DNA from 3 places in the Pseudomonas sp. TZ252 genome. Region 2 is predicted to be linked to each of the others. Evidence: predicted binding sites of a transcription regulator. Region 2 holds the regulator's gene; each other region holds the start of a gene.

Region 1 (2,262 bases), 1.6 Mb from region 2:
CTGGTGGCCTTCGCCGCCGCCACCGGCGTGATGCCGCTGGACATGCCGGAGTCGGTGCTGGTGCGCTTCAAGGGCAAGCTGCAACCGGGCATCACCCTGCGTGACCTGGTCCATGCGATCCCTTACTACGCGATCCAGCAGGGCCTGCTGACCGTCGAGAAGAAAGGCAAGAAGAACATCTTCTCCGGCCGCATCCTCGAGATCGAAGGCCTCAACGACCTGACCGTGGAGCAGGCCTTCGAGCTGTCCGACGCCTCGGCCGAGCGTTCCGCCGCCGGCTGCACCATCAAGCTGCCGGAACAGGCGATCGCCGAGTACCTGAAGTCCAACATCACCCTGCTGCGCTGGATGATCGGCGAAGGCTACGGCGACCCGCGCACCCTGGAGCGTCGCGCCCAGGCGATGGAAGCCTGGCTGGCCAAGCCGGAGCTGCTGGAAGCCGACAAGGACGCTGAGTACGCCGCGGTGATCGAGATCGACCTGGCCGACGTCAAGGAGCCGGTGCTCTGCGCGCCGAACGATCCGGACGACGCGCGTCTGCTGTCGAGCGTACAGGGCCGCAAGATCGATGAAGTGTTCATCGGCTCCTGCATGACCAACATCGGTCACTTCCGCGCCGCCGGCAAGCTGCTGGACAAGGTCAAGGGCGGCATCCCGACCCGTCTGTGGCTGGCTCCGCCGACCAAGATGGACGCCCACCAGCTGACCGAGGAAGGCTACTACGGCATCTACGGCAAGGCTGGCGCGCGCATGGAAATGCCGGGCTGCTCGCTGTGCATGGGCAACCAGGCTCGCGTCCAGACCGGTTCCACCGTGGTCTCCACTTCGACCCGTAACTTCCCGAACCGTCTGGGCGATGCCACCGATGTGTTCCTGGCATCGGCCGAGCTGGCGGCGGTCTCCTCGATCCTCGGCAAACTGCCGACCGTGGAGGAGTACATGGCCTACGCGAAGGACATCGACAGCATGGCTGCCGACGTCTACCGCTACCTGAGCTTCGACCAGATCGCCGAGTTCCGCGAAGCGGCTGCGAACGCCAAGATCCCGGTCGTCCAGGCCTGATCCAGCGACGCGTCGAACAAGCCCCGCCCCGTGCGGGGCTTTTTCTTGCCCGGCGAAAACCCCCGCGCCGCCTGGCATAGCGCTTGCTGTGGCAGCTATGGAAAAGCGCGCCGACGACGGCGCCTGCGCACTGGAAAACGGGACGGCCCGCGCCGCCCTCCCGCACTCGAGGTGGTGATGACAGACAGAGCGATACGCAGCCAGGCCTGGGCCGGCGGTTCCGACGCACCGGAAAAGAGCGCCCTGGACATCGGTTTCATGGCGCTGACCGATTCGGCCTCGCTGATCGTGGCCGCCACCCAGGGCTTCGCCCAGCCCTACGGCCTCACGCTCAATCTCAGGCGCCAACCGTCCTGGGCCACCTTGCGCGACAAGCTGCTCAGCGGCGAGCTGGATGCCGCGCAGTGCCTGTACGGGCTGGTCTACGGCGTCCAGCTCGGCCTCGGCGGCAGCGCGGCAAGCGAGATGGCGGTGCTCATGGGACTGTGCCAGAACGGCCAGGCGATCAATCTTTCCGAACCGCTGAAGCAGGCTGGCGTGACCAGTGCGGAGGCACTGCTCCGGCATCGGCGCCAGAATGGTGCACGCCTGACCCTGGCGCAGACCTTTCCCACCGGTACCCACGCGCTCTGGCTGAACTACTGGCTGGCGAGCATCGGTCTGCATCCGCTGCACGACGTGCACAGCGTGGTGGTTCCACCGGCGCAGATGGTCGGCCATCTCCAGGCCGGGCGCATCGACGGGTTCTGCGCCGGCGGACCCTGGGGCGCCCTGGCCGTGGACCAGGGCCAGGGCTTCACCATCGCCACCAGCCAGGCGATCTGGCCGGACCACCCGGAAAAGGTCCTCGGCACTACCCGCGCCTTCGTCGACGCCTACCCGAACACCGCCCGCGCGCTGGTCATGGCGGTCCTCGACGCCAGCCGCTTCATCGAACAGAACGCCGAGAACCGCCTGGGCACCGCGCAACTGATCAGCGGCCGCGACTATGTCGACGCTCCGCTCGGCGCGATCCAGCCGCGCTTCTTCGGCCGCTACCAGGACGGCCTCGGCAACGCCTGGCAGGACCCGCATCCGCTGCGTTTCTATGCCGACGGCGAAGTCAACCGGCCCTGGCTCTCGGATGGCATGTGGTTCATGACCCAATTCCGCCGCTGGGGCCTGCTGCGCGAAGACCCGGACTACCTGGGCATCGCCCGC
Region 2 (2,262 bases):
CGAAGAGCAGGTCGACCGGCGCGCCGTCCAGCGCGTCGAAGTCCACGGGAGCATCCAGGTGCAGCACGGCGCTGATGGGGCTCTGGCAGCCAGACAGGCGGCAGTGCGGAATGGCGATGCCATTGCCGAAGCCGGTGGAACCGAGTTTTTCCCGGGCCACCAGGTTTTCGAAGATGGTCTGGGCGTCGAACTCCGGCAGCTCCCTGGCTACCAGGTTGGCGATTTGTTCGAGTACGCGTTTCTTGCTGCCGCCCGGCACGTTCACGAGGGAACGGCCGGGGGTCAGGATTTGCTCAAGTCGGATCATAGGGGAGGGGAGATCAGCGGGCGCCTACGCCTTGCTGCCGTTCGAGATACTTCTCTTTGTGTTTGATCAGTTGACGGTCGAGTTTGTCGATCAGCAGGTCGATGGCCGCGTACATGTCCTCATGTTCCGCATTGGCTACGATCTCGCCACCGGCGATGCGCAGGGTGGCTTCGATCTTCTGCTTCAGTTTCTCGACCTCCATGATCACCTGAACATTGGTGATCTTGTCGAAATGGCGCTCCAGACGGCTCAGTTTCTCGCCGACATAGTCGCGCAGGGCGTCGGTCACATCCAGTTGATGGCCACTGATGTTGACTTGCATACCGCGTTCTCCTTGTTGCCCGTGTGTAAGTGGCAGGTTAGCAACCTGCCTCCGGAACACCTTGGCGTGGATCAACGTCACACCAGTCGCTTGCGCTCGCTCGAAGGGGCTATGCCCAGGGATTCGCGGTATTTGGCGACGGTGCGGCGAGCCACTTGAATGCCCTGTGCCTCCAGTAAACCAGCGATCTTGCTGTCGCTCAATGGCTTTTTCGCATTTTCCGCGGCCACCAGTTTCTTGATGATCGCGCGGATCGCGGTGGACGAGCATTCCCCGCCTTCGGCGGTACTGACGTGACTTGAAAAGAAATATTTCAGCTCGAAAATGCCGCGCGGCGTATGCATGTATTTCTGCGTGGTGACCCGCGAAATGGTCGATTCGTGCATGCCCACCGCTTCGGCGATGTCGTGCAGGACCAGCGGCTTCATGGCTTCTTCGCCGTAGTCGAGGAAACCGCGCTGGTGCTCGACGATCTGGGTGGCGACCTTCATCAGCGTTTCGTTGCGGCTCTGCAGGCTCTTGATGAACCAGCGGGCTTCCTGCAACTGGTTGCGCATGAAGGTATTGTCGGCGCTGCTGTCGGCGCGGCGGACCATGCCGGCGTAGGTGGCGTTGACGCGCAGGCGTGGCATCGCCTCCTGGTTCAGCTCGACCAGCCAGCGCTCGTTGTCCTTGCGCACGATGACGTCGGGGACGATGTATTCGGCTTCGCTCGATTCGATCTGCGAACCGGGCCGGGGATGCAGGCACTGGATCAGCTCGATGACCTGGCGCAGTTCGTCTTCCTTGAGCTTCATGCGCCGCATCAATTGGCTGTAGTCGCGGCCGCCGAGCAGGTCGAGGTAGTCGGATACCAGGCGCAGCGCTTCGTTCAGCCAGGGCGTGGTGGACGGCAACTGGCGCAGTTGCAGCAGCAGGCACTCGCGCAGGTTGCGGGCGCCGATGCCGGCGGGTTCCAGTTGCTGGATGCGGCGCAGCACGACTTCCACTTCGTCGAGCTCGACGTCCAGTTCCGGATCGATGGCGGCGAGGATTTCTTCGAGGGACTCTTCGAGGTAGCCATCGTTGTTGATGCTATCGATGATGGTCACCGCGATCATCCGATCGGTGTCCGACATCGGTGCCAGGTTGACCTGCCAGAGCAGGTGGCTGTGCAGGCTCTCGCCGCTGCTGGTGCGCGCGGTGAAGTCCCACTCGTCATCGTCGTTGCTGGGCAGGCTGCTGGCGCTGGTCTGGTAGATGTCTTCCCAGGCGGTATCCACCGGCAACTCGCTGGGTATGCGTTCGCTCCACTGGTCGTCGTCGAGGCTTTCGACGCTGGGCGTGGCGCTTTCCTGGAGAGGGCTCTCCTGGGGCGCGCTGGCCGCCTGTTCGGCGCCATCGGCGAGAGGGTCGCTGTTGTCGAAATCGTCGCCGTCTTCCTGGCGTTCGAGCATGGGATTGGATTCCAGCGCTTCCTGGATTTCCTGCTGGAGGTCCAGGGTGGATAGCTGGAGGAGGCGTATGGCCTGTTGCAGCTGCGGCGTCATCGTCAGCTGCTGGCCCATCTTGAGGACTAGCGATGGTTTCATGGCTGAGGGCTTAGTACCTTATTCGCTGGTACCGGATGGCACCATCCACTACTACGGGTGCC
Region 3 (2,262 bases), 530 kb from region 2:
TGATCGCCTCCGGCCTGCGCTACGACCTCGCCGTCGAGTCGCCCGAGTACGTCAAGGAACTGGTGACCCACCACGTCGGCGGCTACCTGAAGATCGCCCCGGAGCACACCGAGCGCGGTCCGCTGGACAAGATGATGAAGCCGGGGATCGGCACCTACGACCGCTTCAAGCAGATGTTCGAGAAGTTCTCGAAGGAAGCCGGCAAGGAGCAGTATCTGATCCCGTACTTCATCGCCGCCCATCCCGGGACCACCGACGAAGACATGATGAACCTGGCCCTGTGGCTCAAGCGCAACGGCTTCCGCGCCGACCAGGTCCAGGCGTTCTATCCTTCGCCGATGGCCACTGCCACCGCTATGTATCACTCGGGCAAGAACCCGCTGCGCAAGGTCACCTACAAGAGCGATGGCGTGACCATCGTCAAGAGCGACCAGCAGCGGCGCCTGCACAAGGCCTTCCTGCGCTACCACGACCCGAAAGGCTGGCCGCTGCTGCGCGAGGCGCTGGAGCGGATGGGGCGCGCCGACCTGATCGGCAATGGCAAGCACCACCTGGTCCCGACCTACCAGCCGGATACCGGCGAATACCAGAGCGCCCGGCGGAAGAACTCGACGCCGGCCGGCAGCAAGAAGGCCGGCAAGCTGCTGACCCAGCATACCGGCCTGCCGCCACGCGCCAGCGACGGCGGCAAGCCGTGGAGCAAGGGCCAGCAGAACAAGGCGACGGCCTTCGCCAAGGGCAAGAAGAAGTCGCGCCAGCCGAACATCCCGCGCTGATCGCCGGGGCGGCCCTGCCGCCCGCAAAGCGTGCGCGGCTGCAACCTTGCCTGCGGTCGCGCACCGTCGCAGTGCATTGCCGCGGCACGACCTCCTGGCCGCCCGGGCCTGACGGCGCTGGCACAAGTCTTGCGCTTCCGGGGCATCCCGGTCTTCACGAAGAACCGTCGTGGCGGACCCGGCAACGCCTCGTCGCTTCGCTCCGGCGTCGCGCCGCCGACTCCGCTACAGTGACCGCAACCCCAGCCCCGCGAGCCTTCGATGCCCGAGCTGCTTGCCCACTATCCGTTCACCGATACGGCCTACCACGAGTTGCTCGATCGCCAGGGCGGCGTGCGTCCCCATTGGCAGCGGCTGTTCCGCCAACTGGAGCGCAGCAGCCCTGAGCAATTGCGCCAGCGCCAGGCCCTGGTGGAACGGCAGATCCAGGAGAACGGCGTCACCTACAACGTTTACGCCGATCCCAAGGGCACCGACCGCCCCTGGGCGCTGGACCTTCTGCCGAACCTGCTGTCCGCCGCCGAGTGGCAGCCGATCGCCGCTGGTGTGGCGCAGCGTGCTCGGCTGCTCAATGCGCTGCTGGCCGACCTGTACGGCGACCAGCGTCTGCTCGCCGAAGGGCTGCTGCCCAGCGAACTGGTCTTCGGCCATCCGAACTTCCTCTGGCCTGCGCTCGGCATCCGGCCGCCCGGCGGGATTTTCCTGCACAGCTATGCCGTGGACCTGGCGCGCGATGCCGACGGACGCTGGCAGGTCCTTGCCGACCGCACCCAGGCTCCGTCCGGCGCGGGCTATGCGCTGGAGAACCGGCAGATCGTCTCGCGGGCCTTGCCGGAACTCTATCGCGACCTGCGCGTGCAGCATCTCGCCGGGTACTTCCGCACCCTGCAGGAGACCCTCGCCAGCCAGGCCGCCGGCGACGGCGAGACGCCGCTGGTGGTGCTGCTGACTCCCGGACGTTTCAACGAAACCTACTTCGAGCATCTCTACCTGGCGCGCCAGCTCGGTTTTCCGCTGGTCGAGGGGCACGACCTGACGGTGCGCGACGCCACCCTCTATCTCAAGACCCTCGGCGGCCTGAAACGGGTGCACGCGGTATTGCGGCGCCTCGATGACGATTTCTGCGACCCACTGGAATTACGTACCGACTCGGCGCTGGGCATTCCCGGCCTGCTCGAGGCGGTACGCCAGGGACGCGTGCTGGTGGCCAACGCACTGGGCAGCGGAGTGCTGGAGTCGCCCGGCCTGCTCGGCTTCCTGCCGCAGGCTTGTCGCCGCCTGCTTGGCGAGGAACTGGCGCTGCCCTCGCTCGACACCCGCTGGTGCGGCGAGCCGCAAGCCCTCGAGGCGATACTCGCGGCACTGCCCGACCTGGTGATCAAGCCGGCCTTTCCCGGCCAGCGCTGCGAACCTCTGTTCGGCCACGCCCTCGACAGTGCCGGCCTGGCATCCCTCGGCGAGTGCTTGCGCGAGCGCCCGCAGGCCT

Evidence for each region. Region 2 encodes sigma-54, which starts transcription at its own class of promoters, with help from an activator protein. Its sites were predicted from a motif close to ANTGGCATNNANNTTGCTNT; they were not measured.
Region 1: a site for sigma-54 is predicted at 1,133-1,152, ahead of ACYAF3_RS27935 (CmpA/NrtA family ABC transporter substrate-binding protein). Genes of this name have one in related genera too.
Region 3: a site for sigma-54 is predicted at 893-912, ahead of ACYAF3_RS07955 (circularly permuted type 2 ATP-grasp protein). Genes of this name have one in related genera too.

The regions. Positions count from the first base shown of each region.
Region 1 is NZ_CM148566.1:6,062,650-6,064,911, forward strand. It holds gene acnB (bifunctional aconitate hydratase 2/2-methylisocitrate dehydratase) at 1-1,062, shown strand, start outside; gene ACYAF3_RS27935 (CmpA/NrtA family ABC transporter substrate-binding protein) at 1,240-2,262, shown strand, end outside.
Region 2 is NZ_CM148566.1:1,176,993-1,179,254, reverse strand. It holds gene ptsN (PTS IIA-like nitrogen regulatory protein PtsN) at 1-307, opposite strand, end outside; gene hpf (ribosome hibernation-promoting factor, HPF/YfiA family) at 321-629, opposite strand; gene ACYAF3_RS05480 (RNA polymerase factor sigma-54) at 707-2,200, opposite strand.
Region 3 is NZ_CM148566.1:1,711,416-1,713,677, reverse strand. It holds gene ACYAF3_RS07960 (YgiQ family radical SAM protein) at 1-776, shown strand, start outside; gene ACYAF3_RS07955 (circularly permuted type 2 ATP-grasp protein) at 1,038-2,262, shown strand, end outside.